2 regions of the Avibacterium sp. 20-132 genome follow, and region 2 is predicted to be linked to the other one. Evidence: riboswitches for the same ligand, from Rfam matches in the RefSeq annotation. Region 2 holds a riboswitch; the other holds the start of a gene.
What was found. A riboswitch is a leader RNA that binds a small molecule or an ion and turns the genes downstream of it on or off. The one in region 2 is predicted to bind molybdenum cofactor.
Positions count from the first base shown of each region.

Region 1 (11,888 bases), 110 kb from region 2:
TCCGCTGCGTGAGCAGACAAAAATTGCGCTGCACCGTCAAAACCTTGTTGTTCGCACCAAGCGCTCATTTGTAAATATAAGTTTGAGGAATAAAATTCCAAATTCATTTGATCGTTTAATAATTTAATCACGTTGTTTGATAACATTTTTTTCTCCTTTTATTCTGATTATTCTAATGTAGCTAAATCGCGGTCGATGTAGTAAAGCGAGCGTCCATCTTCACCAACCAAATTAAATTTATCAATAATGCTACTGAATAATTTTTCTTCTTCGTGTTGTTCTGCCACGTACCATTGTAAGAAATTGAAAGTAGAGTAGTCTTTATGCTCAAAGGTAACTTCTACCAGTTCATTGATTTTTGTGGTAACAAATTTTTCGTGTTCAAGCGTGATCTCAAAGACTTCTTTTAATGATTTGTAATCATTTTTTGGTGCTTCAATTTTGCCTAATAATGGCATACCGGTTGTTTCATTTACATAGGTGAATAATTTTTGCATATGCATCATTTCTTCATCTGCGTGGCGTAGTAAAAAGGCTGCTGCGCCTTCATAGCCATTTGCTGAGCACCAAGCGCTCATTTGTAAATACACATTGGAAGAATAAAATTCCAAATTAATTTGTTCGTTTAATTTCTTAATAATCGCGTCTTGTAACATAGCCACTCCTTTCCTTAATGATTAACTAGACTGGGCATAGTTTAACCAGTTTTTTCTTTTTTGCAACTAAAAATATTTATAAGTTATTCATTTTAAAAGGAAATTTTAATAATAATTATTCTATTTGAGAGAATCATTCTTATTGCTAAATATTAAAAAGAAAAGTGCGGTAGAAATTGAATGGATTTTTCAGCCTATATAGAAGATACAGGCTGAAAGTGAATAATTAAGCAAGTGGAATGCTGGAAAAAAATACTAATAAAATTGGCGGCACGATATTCGTTACAAAGCCGAAGCTAATCGCCAGTGGGACAACTTCAATGCCGCCAGAACGTTGAATAATGGGCAAGGTGCAATCTAATGCGGTTGCACCAGCCATTCCGACTGCGGTAGAGCGATACTTAAACATAAAGAAGGGAATAATAAATAAACTCAGAATTTCCCGTGAGAGATCATTAAAAAATGCGATACTGCCAAATACCGGCCCCCAAGCATCATTGATCACAACGCTAGAAAGGGAATACCAGCCAAACCCAGATGCAATGGCTAAACCTTGCGTCATCGGTAAATCAAGGACATAAGCGGAAATGATACCGCCTAGCAAGGAAGTGATAATAAAAACAATCCCCGTATAAATACCACGCTTATTGAAGATCACCTCACGTAACGCAATACCATTATTACGCAGTTGAATGCCGACAAAAAAGATCAACAGAACCAAAGCATAAGTACTTGTACTAAAAGGAAAGGCAAGCCATTCTTTGGTCAAAATCCCCACCATAAAACCAATTAATACCATTGAGCAAAGTTTGGCACTATCCAATAATAATCGCCCACGGGAAGGTAAATCTTTGCCCAAACGTTTAAGTGGCAATGGGTAAAGTTTGTCATAGAGCATTAAGCCAATAATATTGCAACTTTGAATGATTAAAGCAAAGCTGAAGGCAGAAATGCCAATTAACGGTAACGTGTTGGCAAGATCGTCTAAATGCCCTAAAGATACGCCCATAATGAACAAAATGACATAAAGCAGAAGCATTACTATTTGGTTTATACGTTGTAAAAGTGCGGTGTTTTTTGTCTTAAAAAAATAGCCTAAACACATTGGTGCGAGGACGATAAGTAATCCTTCAAACACAGTTTTTTCCTTAAAATGATGAAATTATTATGCTATTTTACGCAAGTGAGATAAAAATACAAAGGAGCAATGATGTATTTGCGTCAATTAGATTTGGTGGGATTTCGTGGCATAAACCGCCTTTCACTTACTTTACAACCGAATATGGTGTTGATTGGTGAAAATGCTTGGGGGAAATCCAGTTTATTGGCGGCGTTAAGTGTCATTTTTAATAACGAGCAACGCCTTTATCAATTCCAATCAACGGATTTTTATCAAGACGAAAAAAATGCCTCTACGGTGAAAGAAATCACCCTATTATTTACCTTTAGCCTTCACCGTGAAGCAAAATCCTTAGCGCATTTTCCTTATCCTCAACTTGCCGTTTTTGATGATGAACCTTATGCCAAAATTTATTTTCAGATTATGGGGGAAATGCGAGGCTCAGAGATTATCACCACCTACCATTTTTTAGATGGGGAAGGGAAAATACTTAGCGTAGAAAACCCAGAACAAATGGCAATGGCATTAATTGCACAGCATCCTGTTTATCGTTTTCGTGATGCAAGACGTAATTCCCCCTCTGATGCTCAATCTTTCTCGGCATCACCTTGGTTGGGTGACCCTAAGCTTAATCGCGAAATTCAATCCACGTTGTGCTTACTGCAACATTATTTTCTCAATCGCGTTATGTCAGCAGAATTAATGCAAGATACCACCGCACTTTGGAATGATGTGAAATCGCTTTGCCTGAAATTGCGCGAAAAACAGCACCATTCATTACGCCATATTTTATTTCAACAATTAAGCCAATTATTTGTTTCTGCTAATGAATTACGCGATCTTCACCGCTTACGGCCAATTATTTTATTTGAAGATCCAGACGCCCGTTTGCATCCTAGAATGGTGGCGATTATATGGGAATTAGTCAGTTATTTACCCATTCAACGTATTACCACTACAAATTCTGTGGAATTGCTCTCACAAATCCCTTTGCAGGCGATTTGCCGTTTAGTGAGAGGCAGTGAACGCACACAAGCTTTTCAGCTCTCACATCAATTAAATAAAGAGGAATTACGCCGTTTAAGCTTTCATATTCGCCATAACCGTAGTCTCGCATTATTTTCGCGAATGTGGCTGTTAGTGGAGGGAGAAACGGAAGTTTGGATTTTAACAGAATTGGCTGATCTACTTGGTATTGATCTTGCGATGGAAGGCATCAGGATCGTAGAATTTGCGCAGTGTGGATTGCGTGCTTTGATTCATTATGCCAAAGCGATGGGAATTGAATGGTATGTGCTAACCGATGGGGATGAGGCCGGTAAAAAATATTCAGCAACCACGAAAAGTCTCTTGAATGAGAATGAATCACCCGCAATGCGACTGACTTATTTACCGAAACAAGATATTGAACATTTTTTCTATTATGCAGGGTTTGAGCGAGTGTTTATTCGATTAGCGCATTGGCAGGAAAGTTCACAGAAATATTTGGTTCATCGTATCATTCAACGTGCCATACAACGCACATCAAAGCCCGATCTTGCCGTGGCGTTATCTGATGAGATTAAGCAACGCGGTGTGGAATCCATTCCTCGTTTGTTTAAACAGCTTTTCACGCGTGTATTAATTTTAGCACGTTCATCTTGAGGAATAGGTAAAAATGGCAAGCAAATAAGTTAAGTGGAGAAATAAAAGTAGAGAGAAAACGGGGAGAAAAAAGGAGAGAAAAAATACACGGCAATGAATGCCGCGATATTTCACTTATTTATGCAAAACGGGAAGCTTAATTTCCCTCACTTTCATCGTAAAGCCATCAATTAGCAATAATCGTCCACATAAATTCTCGCCAATTTTCAACCGCACTTTGATTGCTTCAAGAGCTTGCATTGAGCCAATAATCCCCACCATCGGAGCAAGCACGCCGGTTTCCACACAACTTAGCGGCGCATTGCCAAAAAGTTGGCTGAGTTGGCGATAAGTCGGCGTGTTTTCTTCATAGGTGAAAACGGAAATTTGTCCTTCCATACGGATTGCTGCCCCCGAAATAAGCGGCGTTTTGCTTTGCTCACAACAACGATCTAGCTGATTCCGTGTTTCTACGTTATCGGTACAATCTAGCACCACATCGACATTTTGTAATAACGCAAGGAGCGCCTCATCCGTTAATTGTTGATTGATTGCTTCAAGATGCACGTGTGGATTTAAGCGTTGTAAACTGAGCTTAGCGGATTCCACTTTGGGCATTGCAAGACGGCTATCATCGTGTAGCACTTGGCGTTGTAAGTTAGACAAAGAGACGCGATCAAAATCCACTAAAATTAATTTGCCAACGCCCGCTACAGTTAAATATTGGCTTGCAGCACAGCCCAAGCCTCCCAAGCCCATAACAAGCATTGTGCTATCTTTTAATGTTTCTTGACCATCAAAATCAATGGATTTCAGTACAATTTGGCGATTGTAACGCAGTTCTTCTTCCGCAGTGAGTTCGATCATAATTAGCCCAACAATTCATTAAAGGGTTCAATGGTAACCATTTCACCGGCTTGAACATTGCCTCGTTCTGCTTCTAATACAATAAAACAGTTGCTTTCAATAAACGCACTAAAGAGATGAGAACCTTGAAAACCAACGGCTTTGACTTCAAGTTGTCCTTGTTCATTGAGCCAATAAAAACCGCGTTGAAAGTCTTTGCGACCGATGCCCTTTTTCAGATTTTCACTGGCTATCGCCTTGAGTTGTTGTGGCGCTTGCCATTGGCTATATCCACTGAGTTTTGCGATAGCAGGCTGTACTAACTGATAAAACGTAACTAATGCCGAAACGGGATTTCCTGGTAAGCCACAAAACCACGCTTTTTCGAGTTTACCGAATGCAAAAGGTTTGCCGGGTTTCATTGCGATTTTCCAGAAATTAACCTTGCCAAGTTTTTCTAAAATATTTTTTGTGAAATCTGCTTCACCGACAGAAACCCCACCGCTGGTAATGACTAAATCTGCTTGCTCTTGTGCTTGTAAAAAGGCTTTTTCAAATAATGCTTCATCATCAGGCAAAATGCCGAAATCTAAAATTTCACAAGGCAATTTTTCGAGCAATAATTTCACCGTAAAGCGGTTGGTATCGTAAATTTTACCTTCACTTAATGGTTCACCTACTGGCACTAATTCATCACCCGTAGAAAGAATAGCGACTTTTAAACGCGCAAATACAGGCACTTCAGCAATACCTAAAGACGCAAGTAAGGGTAAGGAAAGTGCGGTGAGTTTTTCGCCTGTTTTTAGTACCACATCGCCTTTTTTCACATCTTCACCAGCACGGCGAATATTTTGCCCTAATTTGGGGATTTCATTGAAGGTTACCGTGCCGTCTTCATTAAGTTGCACATTTTCTTGCATGACCACGGCATCGGTACCCGCTGGGATCATTGCGCCTGTCATAATTCGTATTGCACTTTGTGGCAACCACTCACCATTAAAAGGGTTACCCGCAAAGGCTTTGCCTGCAACGTTTAACGTATGTGATTGTGCAAGATCCGCAAGACGTACCGCATAACCATCCATTGCAGAGTTATCAAAAGAAGGCACGTTAATTGGAGAGATAATATTGTCCGCACAAATACGTTGGCTCGCTTGCGATAAGGGGAGCGTTTCACATTGTTGTGGTAAAGGAAGTTGCTCTAACATCTGTGTTAGCGCTTGTTCAAGGCTAAGCATAAATTGTCCTTTTGTCTGCTTAAATATTTTCTCATTCTACTCATTTTTTTCATATAAATTAACTATTATTCTCATTTTATTATTGTTTTAGACTTTGATAGAATAGCCCAATTTAAAATTTGGAGAGTAGTCAATGAATAAAATTTCACCTGAGGCAGAAAAAGTTCGTCAGGCATTAGTGAGCAAAGGGATAGAAACCCCGATGATTACCACACAACTTACAAAATCTCAACGTCGAGAAGGCATTGAGCAACATATGCGTGAGGTAATGAAATTGATTGGTCTGGATTTGCGTGATGATAGCCTTGAGGAAACCCCCATTCGTTTAGCCAAAATGTTCATTGATGAAATTTTTAGTGGCTTGGATTACGCCAATTTCCCGAAAATCACTAATATTGAAAATCGAATGAAAGTGAGCGAAATGGTGTTGGTGAATGACGTTACGCTAACTAGCACTTGTGAACATCATTTTGTCACCATTGATGGAATGGTGTCCGTTGCGTACTATCCGAAAAAATGGGTAATTGGGTTATCAAAAATTAATCGTGTTGTGGCGTTTTTTGCCCAGCGCCCACAAGTACAAGAACGTTTAACTGAACAAATCTTACTGGCTTTCCAAACCATTTTAGAAACAGAAGATGTGGCAGTGTATGTTAAAGCCACTCATTTTTGCGTGAAATGTCGAGGTATTAAAGATACCAATAGTTATACCGTTACCTCTGCATTTGGTGGCGTATTCCTTGATGACCGAGAAACAAGGAAAGAATTTTTGAGTTTAATTAATAAATAATTTTAGGAAAAAATAGGGCGAAAGAATTTCGTCCTATTTTTAAGTACGAGGACTTATCTTATTAGTTCTTCAATTAAATCATCAATGGCTTTGCATAATAATGTGCGATCGTGGCGGTAGGTTATATCATCTGCGCGTAATCGTCTCGCAATAAGGGTTAAACCTTCATTTTTCTGTACTGGTTCTAAGCCATTTTGAACAATTGCGCCATCAATAATATTTTTTCCTACCGTTTCGTTAATCCAATTTATCCGATCTTGTAACGACAATGCCGCAGAAGGACTATGCTCAACTCCAAGATTATCAATGAAAATTTTCTTAGCTTGACTGTTTCTCAATGCATCGATGATTTCAGGTAATAAAATCGGTGGCATTATGCTAGTGAGAAAACTCCCCGGTCCAAATAAAATAATTTCAGCCTGTTGAATGGCTTGTATCGCTTCGGGCGTCGCACTGACAAGGGGAACAAGAAAAATAGAATTGGGGATTTCAGTTAAATCATCAATTTCGACTTCACCAACTACGCTTGAGCCAGAGGGAAGCGAAGCAGCGAGGTGTACAGGGGTTTCAGACATTGGGATAATGAATGATTTTACATGTAAGAGATCGCGGATTAAATTCACCCCTTCAGTTGGGCGAATATGCATATTTTCTAACGCTTTAAGCATTAAGTTGCCGAGATTATGACCTGCTAATTCCCCACTTCCTGAAAAGCGATATTCAAATAATGCCGAAGCAGTGCTAGGTTCTGTGATAATTTGATTTAAACAATTACGCAGATCACCCCAAGCAATCCCGCCTTGCTGTCGCCGAATTCTTCCTGTCGAACTGCCATTATCTGTAGTGGTAACGATACCAGTAAGACGTTCTTTCATAAAACTCAAGGCAGACATTACGCGTCCAAGTCCGTGTCCTCCGCCAATAGCCACAATTTTATTTATTTTATCTAAGTTTTCATGACGGCTATGTGGTGTTAAATCACTCATTATTTTTCCTTAAGTAGGTGAGGGTGAGACGGATGTTAAGTATAAACAAATTTAAACAAAAGTGCGGTGTAAATTTTATAAATTTTCGTTATATAAAATATTATATAATTGATTTATAAGTAAAAAATATCCCCTTTTTTGATATAGATCTCATTCTAGGTATAGCTTAAATTCGCTTAAACCTTTAGAATAAAGAAAATTTTCGCATAACTCCGAGCTTGTTTGCCTACGTTTTATTTAACGATGAAATAAGGTAGCAATGCCAGTAATACAATGTTGTATTACTCAGGGATACGTTGGAAACGGCTTATCCTCTCTCATTTTAGAAAGGTGTCTAATGCAAACAATTCCCATAAAGCAGGTGGGAGAAACGCGTCTTATAGATGGGTTTGCTCGCCAATATTATTATCTGCGCTTATCTATTACAGATATGTGCAATTTTCGTTGTAACTATTGTTTACCCAATGGTTATCAGCCAGAGCCAAATAAACCGAGCTTTCTTACTCAAAGTGAAATTGTTCGCTTGGTGCGTGCTTTTGCTCATCTTGGTACGGAAAAAATTCGTATCACGGGCGGTGAGCCGACCTTACGCAGAGATTTCCTCTCAATCGTGGAACACATTCAGCAAGTTGAACATATTAAGCAAATTGCGCTCACAACCAATGGTTATCGTATGGCAAAAGAGGTAGCCGCTTGGAAACAAGCAGGAATTACCTCCATAAATGTGAGTGTCGATAGCCTTGATGCTAAAATGTTTCAACGTATTACAGGGGTAGATAAATTTGCTGAAATTATGCAAGGCATTGATCGTGCTTTTGAGGTGGGATACCGTAAGGTAAAGGTAAATGCTGTATTAATGAAAAATCTGAATACCCAAGAATTTGGGGCGTTTCTCAATTGGATTAAAGATCGCCCCATTCAAATGCGATTTATTGAATTAATGCAGACGGGCGAAATGGATCAATTTTTTCAACGCTATCATCTATCTGGGCAAATTTTAGCTGATCAATTACTTGAGTCCGGTTGGCAATTACAACCGCGTGGTTATTTAGATGGCCCTGCTAAAGTGTTCAAACACCCCGACTATCAAGGGGAAATCGGTTTAATTATGCCTTATGAAAAGAATTTCTGTACAAGTTGCAATCGATTACGAGTCTCCGCAAAAGGTAAATTGCATTTATGTTTATTTGGTGAGGAGGGCATTGAATTACGTGATTTATTACAGTATGACGAGCAACAGCCACAATTAGAAGCACGTATATTTTCAGCCTTACAAGGAAAACGGGAACATCATTTTTTACATAATGGTGATAGCGGAGTGCGTAATCATCTTGCCAGCATTGGCGGTTAATAAAGGAATAACGATGACCACATTTACTCATATTAATAACAATGGCGAAGCCAATATGGTGGACGTTTCGGGCAAACAAGAAACGGTTCGTGAAGCAAGAGCAGAAGCTTTAGTGACAATGTCACCCTCTACCTTGCAAATGATTTTATCAGGCCAACACCACAAAGGTGATGTTTTTGCCACCGCGCGTATTGCAGGGATACAAGCGGCAAAACGGACTTGGGATTTAATTCCATTATGTCATCCTTTATTACTTTCAAAAGTGGAAGTCTCTTTAACTGCCTTACCTGAGCGTAACCAAGTGCGTATTGAAAGCCTATGCAAATTAACGGGCAAAACAGGCGTGGAAATGGAAGCACTTACCGCAGCAAGCGTGGCTGCCTTAACCATTTATGATATGTGTAAAGCGGTGCAAAAAGATATCGTGATTGAACATATTCGCCTTTTAGAAAAGTGCGGTGGAAAATCTGGCCATTTTTTAGCAGGAAAAACAGAATGATTAAAGTATTATTTTTCGCCCAAACACGAGAGTTAATTGGTGTTGATGAGATCGAAGTAACAGGACAATTTGCCAATGCAGAAGCATTACGCCAACATTTAAGTGCCAAAGGGGATAAATGGGCATTAGCATTAGATAAAGAAAAACTTTTGGTTGCGATTAACCAAACATTGTCTAATCTTGAAAGTGCAGTACAAAATGGTGATGAAATTGCTTTTTTCCCACCTGTTACAGGAGGATAAGATGGCAGAAATCCAAATAGCTGTACAAACTGCACATTTTGATCAAAATGCGGTTTATCGTTGGGTGTCTGCGCCGAATAATGTTGGGGCTGCCGTGATTTTCGTAGGAAAAGTGCGAGAAATGAATTTAGGAGATAATGTATCCAGTTTGTTTCTAGAGCATTATCCTGCAATGACCGAAAAAGCGTTACGTGAAATCGTGGAAGAAGCCTGTTCCCGTTGGCAGTTATTACGCGTGGCTGTCATTCATCGTGTTGGTTTATTGCATACGGGGGATGAAATCGTGCTTGTTGCGGTCAGTTCCCCTCACCGTGGTGAAGCCTATCAAGCAAATGAATTTATTATGGATTTTCTGAAAAGCAAAGCGCCTTTTTGGAAAAAAGAGCAGACAGATAAGGGCGAACGGTGGATTGAACATCGAGAGAGTGATCAGCAGGCGTTAGATAAGTGGTAAAAGCCGCATTTTTGATAAGTTTTTTATTTACTTAAGGTGTTCTAGTAAAAATTTGTATTTTTTTACTATTTTTTACAAAAAAACACTTGCAAAGATTTTCGAGATGTCTATAATACGCCGCACACAACGACGCGACGTTGTAGAAATAAAGATGATACAAATCGCGTCGTTATTTTTTGCTCTTTAACAATCAATCAGACAATCTGTGTGGGCATTCGTTGATTTTCAAAAAGATTTAAAATTTAGAAATCAATGATGCTTAACTTGAAATTCGAAAAGAATATAACGTTATGTATTCATTGAGCGAGATTAAACTGAAGAGTTTGATCATGGCTCAGATTGAACGCTGGCGGCAGGCTTAACACATGCAAGTCGAACGGTAACGGGTTGAAAGCTTGCTTTCGATGCTGACGAGTGGCGGACGGGTGAGTAATGCTTGGGAATCTGTTTTATGGAGGGGGATAACCATTGGAAACGATGGCTAACACCGCGTAATATCTGAGGATTAAAGTAGTGGGACCGCAAGGCCACTAGCCATAAGGTGAGCCCAAGTGGGATTAGGTAGTTGGTGGGGTAAAGGCCTACCAAGCCTGCGATCTCTAGCTGGTCTGAGAGGATGACCAGCCACACTGGGACTGAGACACGGCCCAGACTCCTACGGGAGGCAGCAGTGGGGAATATTGCGCAATGGGGGGAACCCTGACGCAGCCATGCCGCGTGAATGAAGAAGGCCTTCGGGTTGTAAAGTTCTTTCGGTGATGAGGAAGGTGGACGTGTTAATAGCACGTTGATTTGACGTTAGTCACAGAAGAAGCACCGGCTAACTCCGTGCCAGCAGCCGCGGTAATACGGAGGGTGCGAGCGTTAATCGGAATAACTGGGCGTAAAGGGCACGCAGGCGGTAAATTAAGTGAGATGTGAAATCCCCGAGCTTAACTTGGGAATTGCATTTCAGACTGGTTTACTAGAGTACTCTAGGGAGGGGTAGAATTCCACGTGTAGCGGTGAAATGCGTAGAGATGTGGAGGAATACCGAAGGCGAAGGCAGCCCCTTGGGGAGATACTGACGCTCATGTGCGAAAGCGTGGGGAGCAAACAGGATTAGATACCCTGGTAGTCCACGCTGTAAACGCTGTCGATTTGGGGGTTGGGCTTTGAGCTTGGCGCCCGTAGCTAACGTGATAAATCGACCGCCTGGGGAGTACGGCCGCAAGGTTAAAACTCAAATGAATTGACGGGGGCCCGCACAAGCGGTGGAGCATGTGGTTTAATTCGATGCAACGCGAAGAACCTTACCTACTCTTGACATCCAAAGAAGAACTCAGAGATGAGTTTGTGCCTTCGGGAACTTTGAGACAGGTGCTGCATGGCTGTCGTCAGCTCGTGTTGTGAAATGTTGGGTTAAGTCCCGCAACGAGCGCAACCCTTATCCTTTGTTGCCAGCACTATGGGTGGGAACTCAAAGGAGACTGCCAGTGATAAACTGGAGGAAGGTGGGGATGACGTCAAGTCATCATGGCCCTTACGAGTAGGGCTACACACGTGCTACAATGGTGCATACAGAGGGAAGCGAGCCTGCGAGGGTGAGCGAATCTCAGAAAGTGCATCTAAGTCCGGATTGGAGTCTGCAACTCGACTCCATGAAGTCGGAATCGCTAGTAATCGCGAATCAGAATGTCGCGGTGAATACGTTCCCGGGCCTTGTACACACCGCCCGTCACACCATGGGAGTGGGTTGTACCAGAAGTAGATAGCTTAACCGAGAGGGGGGCGTTTACCACGGTATGATTCATGACTGGGGTGAAGTCGTAACAAGGTAACCGTAGGGGAACCTGCGGTTGGATCACCTCCTTACCGAAGAGAAGACGAATGTTCACACAGATTGGTTGATTGATGTTAGACAATGAGAAGCAAAGGAATACCCGAATCCTTGAGGGTCTGTAGCTCAGGTGGTTAGAGCGCACCCCTGATAAGGGTGAGGTCGGTGGTTCAAGTCCACTCAGACCCACCACTCAAGTGATGAAGAAGAAATGATTGGGGATATAGCTCAGCTGGGAGAGCGCCTGCCTTGCACGCAGGAGGT
Region 1 covers NZ_CP091456.1:2,448,190-2,460,077, reverse strand. The annotation lists gene ftnA (non-heme ferritin) at 1-146, opposite strand, end outside; gene ftnA (non-heme ferritin) at 168-656, opposite strand; gene L4F93_RS11885 (lysine exporter LysO family protein) at 883-1,794, opposite strand; gene L4F93_RS11880 (DUF2813 domain-containing protein) at 1,867-3,420, shown strand; gene moeB (molybdopterin-synthase adenylyltransferase MoeB) at 3,535-4,266, opposite strand; gene moeA (molybdopterin molybdotransferase MoeA) at 4,269-5,483, opposite strand; gene folE (GTP cyclohydrolase I FolE) at 5,617-6,273, shown strand; gene L4F93_RS11860 (gluconeogenesis factor YvcK family protein) at 6,327-7,259, opposite strand; molybdenum cofactor riboswitch at 7,458-7,608, shown strand; gene moaA (GTP 3',8-cyclase MoaA) at 7,597-8,610, shown strand; gene moaC (cyclic pyranopterin monophosphate synthase MoaC) at 8,624-9,109, shown strand; gene moaD (molybdopterin synthase sulfur carrier subunit) at 9,106-9,351, shown strand; gene moaE (molybdopterin synthase catalytic subunit MoaE) at 9,353-9,805, shown strand; rRNA gene L4F93_RS11835 (16S ribosomal RNA) at 10,117-11,659, shown strand; tRNA gene L4F93_RS11830 (tRNA-Ile) at 11,740-11,816, shown strand; tRNA gene L4F93_RS11825 (tRNA-Ala) at 11,842-11,888, shown strand, end outside.
Region 1: another riboswitch for molybdenum cofactor. It lies ahead of moaA (GTP 3',8-cyclase MoaA); the one in region 2 lies ahead of torA (trimethylamine-N-oxide reductase TorA).

Region 2 (11,888 bases):
TACCTTACTTACTGCGCAACAAATACCATTGCCTTTTGAGCTGAGTAAACGAGAACTTGAAATTTTAACCTTGCTCAGTAGTGGGCTAAGCAATGCGGAAATTTCTCAACAGCTTTTTATTAGTGAGCGTACTGTTGCCAAACACGTTGAACATCTTTTTCAAAAAACGCAGATTGACAATCGGACGAGTTTAGCGGTGTTTGCTATCACAGAAAATCTGTGCTGTTTGCCAACCCCGGGGGATTTGCCCCAATCTCTTTTAGCAACCTATGAAATTGAAGGGCTAGCTAAGGGTAAAAAACTGTCGAAAAAAGTACCGCACTTTATTCATTCCGCCATTTCTCGTCCTATCACCATTGGCGTGCCTTATGTGGAGCAAGGTATTGGGCAATGGGATACGCAGGAATTATGCAACGGTTCACAGTTAGCGGTCGAAATGATCAACCAACAAGGGGGAATTCATGGACGACAAGTGCGGTTAGAAACTGTCGGATTTCGTGTTGATGATCCCCAAAGTATCCAACAAGCTTACCAAACATTGTTTGATAAAGAAGTGGATGCGATTTCGGCAAGCTATGCTTGCTATTCCCCTGATTTACACGAATGGATTGCAAGCAAGGGAATTCCGTATATTCATCTTGCCACTCATAGTGATTTAGGAAAGTCGCAACATAAGCAAATTAAAAATATTTTTCAAGCCTGTGCAAGTGATATTAATTATGGCGCAGGTGTCGCGCGTTTTATTCAGGCTTATCAATATCATTATCCGCAAGTTGTGAAAAATAAAAGGATTTTAGTGGTTACAGTAACGTGGCAAAAAATTGATATTGGTATTGAAAATCTGATTATTCAACTGCGTAACGCACATTGGTATGTGGAAGTGCTTGCATTAGAAAAATCATCTGATGTTTTCAATGTATTAATGAAACAGGTTCATCATATTGATCCCACTTTAATTGTGTTCGCCTCTTATTTTGCTGAAGATATTCTCGCTTTTTATCAATGTTTTATACAGAATCCAATTAATGCCATTATTTATAGTATTTATGCCCCCTCTGTATTTTTACCACAAGAAAAGCAATGTGAAGACGTGTTATGGGCAAGTACAACGGGATTAAGTATGAATTATGCAGGACAAAAATTCCGCCAACACTATCAGCAATTATTTCACCACCAACCGAGTTATTCACAAGCTAGCGTGGCTTATGATCAAATTCAAATTCTCGCGAATGTTTGGCGACATAGCACCTCGCCAAGAGCCTTTAGAGAAGTTATTAATGGCATTCGATCCTTAGCGTATACTGGGGTAAACGGTACTTATTATTTTGGTGGTGAAGTTCAAGCTGGGCTTACTTATCCTGATAATACAAAAGATCTTTCAATTAGCCAGCCTCATTTATTATTCCAAATTCAGCAAGGAAAAAGTACCGTAATTGCGCCCGATGTTTTTGCTGAATCGGTATTTAGATTGCCTCATTGGTTCCGTATTTAACGGTTCTTTTTTGCGTTATATCAAATTTTACTCATTTTACTAATCCTTAAGAGGTAAATACGTAACTTTACGTATTGAGTACTTCAATGCCCACCTTATAATTTCTTTCATTATTCTACCTATTTTGATGTATCAATTTTATGTGGGGGGGCTATGGCAAAATTAAATAAGAAATTTGTATTAGGCGGTTTATTTGGCATATTGCTTGGTGTTGGCGTGTTTGCTGGATCGCAATACGCAATGAAAGCAACCAGTAGCACAGAATTTTGTGTGAGTTGCCATTCAATGGAAATTCCCAAACAAGAATGGGAAGGAAGTGTGCATTTTTCAAACCGCAAAGGCGTAAGAGCGGAATGTGCCAATTGTCATATTCCACAGGATTCCGCATTCCATTATGTAAAAACGAAAGTGATGGCATTAAAAGATGTGTGGAATACGTTTGTGGTGGATAAATTACCTGATCAAGACGCTTATGAAACCCATCGTTTAGCGATGGCAAAAGCGGTTTGGGCAGAGATGAAAGCAAGCGATTCAGTTACGTGCAAAAGCTGCCATAATCAAGAGGCGATGGTGTTATCCGAACAATCTGATGCAGCTCAGAAAATGCATAAAATTGCACAGGAAACCAACCAAACCTGTATTGATTGCCATAAAGGAATCGTCCATTTTATGCCTGAAATGGAAGTGGATAACAATGAAGCAAACAGTGAATTAGCAAAACACAGTGGGCAATTTTCGACTGAAGATAAAACCCTATATAGCTTAGCTATGGCAAATGCAACGTTACAAGAGGGGGGAACGATTCGTTTAATGCCTTATGCTGAATTAACTGATTGGAATACGGTTGATGAACAAGTTAAAGCCACATTAAGCGGTTGGCAACAAGAAGGGGCTGAAAGTGTCGTATATATGGATTTGGGCAAACGTATTATGGTGGCATTATTAGAAAATGTTGCCCAAGAGAAGGTTCAAGTGATTCGTTCTGTTTATGATGAAGTAACTGCAGCGAATTGGAAAGAAATTCGTTTACCTATTGTTGTACCAAAATCAAATTTAACCGCAGATTTAACCGCACTGAATCAGTTTGGTAAGAACTTAAATGAAACCTATTGTAGTGGTTGTCATGCGCCTATTTCTGCCGATCATTACACAGCAAATCAATGGATTGGTGTGGTCAATTCAATGAAAGATCGCACCTCGTTATCTGATGACGATGTACGCACATTAACAATTTATTTGCAGCGTAATGGTAAAGATATGGCTAACTTATCGCATTAGTATCGTAATAGTGGATTAAAATCAGGCAACCGAATACCCATTATTGTCATTTTAATCCACCATAAATAGTTTCCTAATAGGAATAAATACTAACCACTTTCGTTAGTTAGTATTAGGCTGACTCCGAGCTTGTGAACCTAAGTCGAAAGATATGGAAGCAATGCCTGCAACCTGTTTGCACAATGGTATAGTTAGAAATGATTATGCCACTCGTTTTAGAAAGGTGTCGTAATTTTAATACCCACTATCTAATTACAAGTGCGGTAGAAATTGAAGTAATTTTTCTGAGTAAATAGATTTGTGGATCGTCATTACTAGGGTTAAAAAATGAAAAAACAAGACAATATTAATGCAAGTCGTCGCGATTTCATTAAACATTCTTCGCTTGGCCTTGCAGGAACATCTTTAACGGGCGGTGTCGTTGGCTCTTTAGTTACCTCTCAGCCAGCCCTTGCAGCCGAACAAACAACGGTTGTTACAGCCGCTCACTGGGGGCCATTAGGCGTTGTGTTAGAAGACGGTAAAGTGGTTAAATCTGGGCCAGCCATTCCTTCTCCACTTGTTAATGAATTACAAACTGTTGTTGCGGATCAACTTTATAGTGAAACACGCGTAAAATATCCTATGGTGCGCAAAGGATACCTAGAAGGAAATAAAGATACGACATTACGTGGTAGAGATGAATGGGTACGAATTTCTTGGGATAAGGCATTTGAACTTGTCGCAAATGAAATGAAACGCGTGCGAGATAGTTATGGCCCAACTGGCATTTATGCGGGGTCTTATGGGTGGTATAGCTCTGGTGCGTTGCATGCGGCAAGAACATTATTACACCGTTATTTAAATGTAACGGGTGGCTTTGTTGGCTCAAAAGGGGATTATTCTACTGGGGCAGCACAAGTGATTATGCCACACGTTTTAGGCACGATAGAAGTTTATGAACAGCAAACAAGTTGGGATGTCATTTTAGAAAGTTCTGAAATTGTCGTATTATGGTCGGCAAACCCACTCACCACATTGCGTATTGCGTGGACCTCCACCGATCAGCAAGGTATTGAATACTTTAAGAAATTAAAAGAAAGTGGGAAACGTATTATTTGTATTGATCCTGTACGAAGTGAAAGTTGTGAATTCTTAGGTGCGGAATGGATCCCAATTAATACCGCAACAGATGTGCCATTAATGTTAGGTATCGCCCATACATTGGTTAGCGAAAATAAACACGATAAAGCCTTTTTACAAAAATATACGGCAGGCTATGATAAATTTGAGGAATATTTGTTAGGCAAAGCCGATGGACAGCCAAAAGATGCCGCTTGGGCAAGCAAATTAACGAGTGTTCCTGTTGAAGTCATTAAGCAATTAGCCACTGATTTCTCCACTAAGAGAACAATGCTTATGGGCGGATGGGGAATGCAACGCCAGCGTCATGGTGAACAGAGCCATTGGATGATGGTTACCCTTGCCTCTATGCTCGGACAAATTGGCTTACCGGGTGGTGGCTTTGGTTTCAGTTATCATTATGCAAATGGTGGCGCGCCAACGGCAACAGGCGGTATTATCGGTTCGATTACCGCAAATCCATCTGTGCAAGCTGGAGAAAAAACGTGGTTAGATGAAACATCAAAAATGTCTTTCCCAGTAGCGCGTGTCGCTGATGCCTTATTAAATCCCGGAAAAACAATCCAATACAATGGTACAGAAATTACCTATCCTGATATTAAATTGGTTTATTGGGCAGGTGGAAACCCATTCGTACACCACCAAGATACTAACACATTGGTTAAGGCGTTTTATAAACCGGAAACCTTCATTGTTAATGAAGTCAATTGGACACCAACAGCACGTATGGCGGATATTGTATTGCCTGTTACCACAAGCTATGAGCGTAACGACTTAACAATGTCAGGCGACTATTCAATGATGAATATTTATCCAATGAAACAAGTTGTCTCTCCGCAATTTGAAGCGAAAAATGATTATGATATTTTTACGGAATTAGCGAAACGTGCAGGTGTAGAAGCACAATTTACCGAAAATAAATCGGAAATGGATTGGCTAAAAGGTTTCTACCAAACCGCATTTGATGCGGCACGCAAAAATCGTGTATTAATGCCTAAATTTGAAAAATTCTGGGAAGAAAATAAACCGATTACCTTTAAAGCAAGTGAAAAAGCGAAAAAATGGGTTCGTTATGAAAATTTCCGCAATGATCCCTTACTTAATCCACTCGGCACACCATCAGGTAAAATTGAAATTTATTCTGATGTGATCGCCAAAATGAATTATGATGATTGTAAAGGCTACCCAAGTTGGATGGAGCCAGCCGAATTTGCGGGCAATACAACACCAGAAGCACCCCTTGCTTTGGTTACACCACATCCATACTACCGCTTGCATAGCCAGCTTGCTCACACATCATTACGCCAAAAATATGCGGTGAATGATCGCGAACCCGTGCTAATTCATAAAGATGATGCGGCAGCACGCGGTATTGCTGATGGCGATATCGTTCGTATTTATAATCAACGCGGACAAGTGCTTGCTGGTGCTGTTGTTACTGATGGTATCATCAAAGGTACAGTCGCCTTACATGAAGGGGCTTGGTACGATCCAGCGGATCTTGGACAATCGGATAAATCATTATGTAAAAATGGTTGTCCAAATGTACTAACCCGAGATGAAGGCACATCAAAACTGGCTCAGGGTAATTCACCAAATACCTGTATTGTACAAGTGGAAAAATTCACTGGTGAAGCCCCTGCGGTTACAGTCTTTAAACAACCAAAACAATCAGCTTAATTACTGAGTAAAAATGAAAATCAGCCTCTAGGGGCTGATTTTTTTTGCCATAATTTATTGCTGTTTAGTGTTGAAATAAACCCACATTGGCTTGGCTTACTGTATTCTCTGTGTCAAGCCAGCCTATGTTATTGGAATTAAGTAGCTATAAAGTGCGGTCGTTTTTTTGCGAGTTTTACATAAATAGGTTTTAGGTTATGGGAGAATATTTCTCGTGGTTATAGGCTAAAAGCGTATTATTGCCTTTTCTCTCCCAAAGTTTCGCAAAACAAAACTCAGCGATAGGCTGAGTTTTATGGCGATTAATGAAGTGCGGTACTTTTTTTATGAATTTCCAACAAATTTTCTTCTTGCTTAGGCATTTGTAGATAAAAGCCTTGTTGTTGGATTTTTTCGAGAACTTCTTGATTATCTGCGTTGATTAAAGACTTGTCTCCTTTAAGATTAAATAACATCACAAAAATAGGTGTGCCGAAATTATTGCGTAGCGTTTCAGGAATGGCGGAAAATTCATCACGTTTCGCGATGTATAAATACATTCCTGCTTTTTTCTTACTTTTGTAAATCGCACAAATCATAAGTGTTTCCTAGTCTTCGGCTTGTTGTTTGTTTTGGCGGGATTGTTTCCATTTCCAAAAGACAATCAGCGCAACGACGGCAATAATCACATAAATAACAAATTGTCCTTTCTTGATTTGCTCATTGAGCCAATCTAAATTACTTGCCCCAAAATGACCTAAATAGACCCAAATTGGCACAGAAATAATCGCAGCAAAAAAATCAATCAGGACAAAGCGGATAAAACTAACGCGGCGGGTAATACCTGAAACCATATAAATTGGCGCTCTTAATCCGGGCAGAAAACGGGCGGTAAAGAGAACACGGTTGCCGTATTTATCAAATTGGGCGCGCACCATTTGTAAGCGTTTTAAGGTGAGTATTTTGCGAATTGGGCGGAAACGTAGGATTTTTACGCCATAAAGGCGTCCTAGCCAATACATTGTGCTGTCGCCAAGTAGCACACCCAATATACTGACTACCAGCATAATATGTGGATTGGTATAGCCTAAGCCAGAAATTACCCCGCCTGAAACAAGGGTGATGTCTTCAGGAATTGGCACACCAAAACCACAGATAATTAAAACAAACAGTACCGCGAAATAGCCATAGTCAGTAAAAAAGTTGATTAAAAATTCCATATCAAATCCGCATTTAATTTGCCACAATGGTGAAATTCAAGATGCTGATTATTGTAACTTTTTTTGTGAAAATAGCCATTAAAAATGTGGAAATAAGTGGATTTCTATTTGCCTTAAGGGCGGGCATTGATTATAATTTGCGACCTCAAAGATTCCTTTGAGCTTGATTTTATGAAATCGCTGGGTCGCCTGCGATTTTTTCGATTAACTTTTTATTAAAGAGAATACAATTATGTCATTCAAATTTAACGCTGAAGTGCGTACAGCGCAAGGTAAGGGTGCGAGCCGCCGCCTGCGTCATAATGGTCAAATTCCTGCAATCGTTTATGGTGGGAATGCAGAACCTGTTTCAATCATTTTAAGCCACGATGAATTAAACAATGCTCAAGTACACGATGCTTTCTATTCAGACGTGATCACCTTAGTGATTGATGGTAAAGAAGTGGCAGTAAAAGTGCAAGCAATGCAACGCCACCCATTCAAACCGAAATTAGTTCATATCGACTTTAAACGCGTTTAATTCCGTATTGAATGAAAAAGCACCTTTTTTAAGGTGCTTTTTTGTTATCCCCGTTTTAGAATGTATATTCAATTTTTGCCCAATAAGTACGAGGCATTCCAAGCACGGCAAAACTGCGGTCATATTTTCCGCGCTGTACTTGCCAATAATGCTTATTGAACAGATTTTCTACTCCAGCTCGAAGGATAACCTCTTGGTTTTGGGACATTTTGAAACGATATTTTGCCCCAAGATCTATGGTGGCATAAGACGGAAATTTATAGGTTTTTGCGTAATCTTGGTAGGATTTTCCATAATATTGCACTGCACTACTTAATAACAGATTTGGTGCGAAACTTGGTTCCCATTCTATGGCTGATTTGGCAATAATGCGTGGGCTTGCCACTTGAACGCCGCTGATGATTTCCCCCGCATAGCTTGAGAAGTCAATGAGATCGCCTTTGTTGTAAGTGATGCCGAAACTTGGTCGTAAGCGACCTTTAAGTAAATTTGCATAAAGGTTAAATTCAATTCCACGATTACGTTCTTTGCCCTGCTCCTCTCCGGAAGTGCGGTGATATTTTGTGGCAGATTTTGCACTGATGATACCAGGGCGTGTGATTTGGTAAAGGCTAAGGGTGGTGGTGAAGGTGTCCCCCCAGTTTTTTCTTGCTCCCAGCTCAATTTGACGGCTTACGCGTGGATTAGTCATTGTGCCATCTTCATCTACATAACCAGGTTCAAGATCTTCTAAATAATTTCCATAAAGGACAAAATTGGAATTAGGCACCCAAGCAAGGGTAAGCATTGGGCTAAAGCGGTGCGATTTGCCGTCTGTTTTTATGGATTTTTCTCCTGTTATTGTGTTGGTTTGATAGTTGGTTTGTTTAATCCATTGTAAGCGACCGCCTAAGGTTAAACGAATTTGATCGTCAAATAGACCGAGCGTATCCGCTAAAGCAAGACTGTAAGATTTTAATTTTTGATCCGTATTGCCTTGGGCTAGAGGTTTGAAGTTATCCACTTGAGCAAAGTGAGGGGCGTAGAGATTGCCACCAGAAAATGCTTTAAGCACAGGGCTTTGATCAAAATCTCGTTCGCGTAGTACCGCATCAAAAGCTACATTCCAATTATGGCTTAATGTGCCAGTAAAATGATTCCCTTGTAATTTTAAATTTCCGCTGGTAGTGCGAGTGATAAAATCCATCGCACGCATTTGGCTGATTTTATAATCACCGTTAGGTTGAATATGGGTGGCAAGAATTTGTCCAAAATTGCCGTAATAATTTGATGTCATATGTCCAATGCCGCCAGATAAAGTCATCTCATAAGGTAAGTCATAAGAAGCAGTAAGCATAATGGTTTGATCCCGCGTGGTTTGTCCTGACCAAGTAGGGATTAAATTGATCTGACCATTTGGTGCGGTTGGTAAGGCATAAGTGAGATTTTGAATATCTTGCACCCTTGCGCGCCCACCCTGTGTGGCACGTTTGGCATAGAGATAATCCAAATCAACGCGTAATTTTTCACCACGATAATCGGCGGAAATGGCGAATTCTTTATTGCGTTCATAATAATGATCGCGCGCTGTATCGCCATCACGATAGAGTCCATTAATGCGAATGCCCCATTCTTTATTTGCCCCAAAACGGCGACCAAAATCAAAAGATTCTTGTAAACGGGAATTGCTAAACCAAGTAAAGCCAAGACGATTGATGTTTTTATCAGTAGCGTGTTTGGTTTCAATATTAATTGACGCGCCTGATGAACCTTCAGGATCCATTCCCACAGTGGCAGTAGAGGCACCTTTAATTAGCTGGGCTGAGCTGACAGCAGCGGTTGGGGAATTGTAAGTGGAATATAATCCTGCTAAGCCGTTTAAACTAAATTGACGGGCATCTAATTGTAAACCACGCACATAAACGCCTTGCAAGGTGTTAGTTTCACCACCAAAATTCATTACAGAAGCATCTGTTTTTGCGATTGCATCAACAATATTGCGAGGCTGGCTATCAGCTAGTGCCTGTTCATCATAATTTGCTACGGTGATAGGCGAGGTAAAGGCAAGTTGTTCGCCTAAAAGGCTTAAATTGACTTCTGATTTGAGCTTATTGGTGGCTTTGAATTTTTCTAATTCTGTAACCACATTGATTTCATCTAACGATTGGCTCGTTTCAGCTGAAGCGGAAAAAGAAACCCCAAAGAAAAGTGCGGTGTAAATTGTGCTTAATTTTACAGGAATGGAATATTGCATAAATTTCTCATTGATAATATGTTGGACTTGTAAATGAAAGAAAAAAGTTATTTCTTTGCATTTGCCTATAAAAACAGGGGGGATTATAGAGTAACTATATTGCTCTTATCAATGAGAATTATTCTTGTTTATAGGTGGATAGCCATTCGCATTCCTTTATCCGCACTTTCATAGACCAATGCAATCAATTTCAGTACGTCAATGGCTTGTTGCGCCGTAACCTGCAATGGGGCTTGTTCGGTGAGAACGGCGTAAATGTTGTCGTAATAGGCTTGGTAGTTGCCACGTTCGCTCTCTATTGGGCTACGAATAACAATGCCGTTGATTTCGGTATGGAGTAATCCCCAGTTTTTTTCTGGTTCAGCATTCCAATCGCCTTGCGGTTTTATGCCTTTGAGTAATAGGGCTTCTTGGTTATCCATTGTGGCTTTGATGTAACTGCCTTTGGTGCCTTGCAACATAATATAAGGTGCGGGTTCGCGTGCGCATTTGGTGGAAGAAAGTACCACTTTTTTATCAGCATAGTAGAAAATAATTTCAAAATTATCTTCAGATTTTGCCCCTGCGCGTTGTGCTTTCATATCCGCATAAAGTGCGGTGGGAATTCCGAATAAATCCACACAATGATCGATTAAATGAACGCCCAAATCATAAACTAATCCAGCGCCAAATTCGCCCGTTTCTTTCCACGCTTTACTATTTGGTTTTTGGCTAAAACGTTCGTAACGCATTTCATAATGCACAATGTCACCCAATATTTTCTGGTCGAGTAGTTTTTTCACCGTTAAAGCACCGTTATCCCAACGGCGATTTTGGTAAACGGAAAGCATTACATTATGCTGTTTGGCAAGTTTATCTAGTTCTTCTGCTTGCGCAGGGTAAACCGCAAGAGGCTTTTCTACGATGACATTTTTTCCCGCTAAAATAGCTTGTTTAGCCATTTCATAATGCGTGAGATTAGGCGTGGTGATAATCACCAAGTCAATTTCAGGGCTGAGTAATTGTTCAAATTGATGTACCACTTGAATATAAGGGTACGCGTGTTTTGCATTTTCACTGTTACGCTCAAACACTTTACGCACTTGAAAACGTGGATCGAGATCTAAAAAAGGCAGATGAAAGGTTTTAGCAGACATTCCAAAGCCTGCAATGGCTACATTAATGATTTTTTCCATTTGATTTTCCTATTGAATTGCTTTTAATTTTTGCAAAATCGCCTGTTCGGGTAAGGCTTGAATTTTACGAATACGTTGAATAAGTAAGAATGCTGCCACGGTTAGGCTTACCACAAAACCTACCCAAAATCCTGCAGCACCGATGCTTGGCATTAGCCAATCGGTTCGCGATAATAGATAGCCCAGCGGCATTCCGATGCCCCAATAACAAAACATTGTGATGTATAAAATAGATTTGGTGTCTTTGTAGCCACGCAATGCCCCTGCGGTGATTACCTGAATGCTGTCGGAAAACTGGTATAACGCAGAAATCAACAATAAATGGCTAGCGATTAAAATCACGTCTTGATCTGAAACGTAAATTTTAGGAATTTGTTGATTAAATAAAACCATAATGAGTGCAGTAAAACAGGCGAGGCTCAGCCCCACAGCAAGCGCTGAATAGAATACTGCTTTTGCTTGTTGCAATAATCCTTCGCCCAAACGTTGCCCCACTAAAATGGTGGTTGCCATACCTAAGGACATTGGCAACATAAAAATAAAGGAACTGGTTGTCAGGGCAATTTGATGGCTAGCCACCACATCTGTTCCAAGGGGGGAGAGCAAAAGGGAAGAAAGGGCAAATAATGCCACTTCACAGAATAACGCAATACCAATAGGGAAGCCTAAGCCTAGCACTTTTTTTAATGTCGTCAGATTGGGTTTTTCGATCAATCCGTTAAACACGTTCAAATCACGCTGGCTTCTTGCGTGGCGAGAATAAGCAATCATCATTATACACATTGCCCAATTGACTATTGTCGTCGCGATCCCACAGCCTACCGCACCGAAAGCAGGCACGCCAAATTTACCATAAATAAATAGGTAATTGAGCGGAATATTGAGCAATAACCCAGCAAAAGTAATCACCATTGCTGGTTTTGTTTTTGCAATGCCATCATTCAGGCAGCGGAAATTTATCATCAGTAAATAGCCGGGTAAGCCCCATAGCATAATATGCAAGTAATCAATCGTGATATGGGCAAGTTTAGGATCCATTCCCATATGGCTGACAACATAATCGCTAAAATAAATGATAAGACCAATAGGAATGCAGCTTAATACCACCACCCATAAGCCTTGATGCACATAATGCGCAATGCGATGACGTTGCCCTGAACCATTAAGATAAGAAATAATTGGCGGTAAA
Region 2 covers NZ_CP091456.1:2,562,657-2,574,544, reverse strand. The annotation lists gene L4F93_RS12345 (LuxR C-terminal-related transcriptional regulator) at 1-1,492, shown strand, start outside; gene L4F93_RS12340 (NapC/NirT family cytochrome c) at 1,646-2,770, shown strand; molybdenum cofactor riboswitch at 2,880-3,012, shown strand; gene torA (trimethylamine-N-oxide reductase TorA) at 3,098-5,572, shown strand; gene L4F93_RS12330 (YcgL domain-containing protein) at 5,875-6,150, opposite strand; gene L4F93_RS12325 (DedA family protein) at 6,160-6,771, opposite strand; gene rplY (50S ribosomal protein L25) at 7,004-7,291, shown strand; gene L4F93_RS12315 (TonB-dependent receptor) at 7,347-9,524, opposite strand; gene L4F93_RS12310 (Gfo/Idh/MocA family oxidoreductase) at 9,653-10,699, opposite strand; gene L4F93_RS12305 (MATE family efflux transporter) at 10,709-11,888, opposite strand, start outside.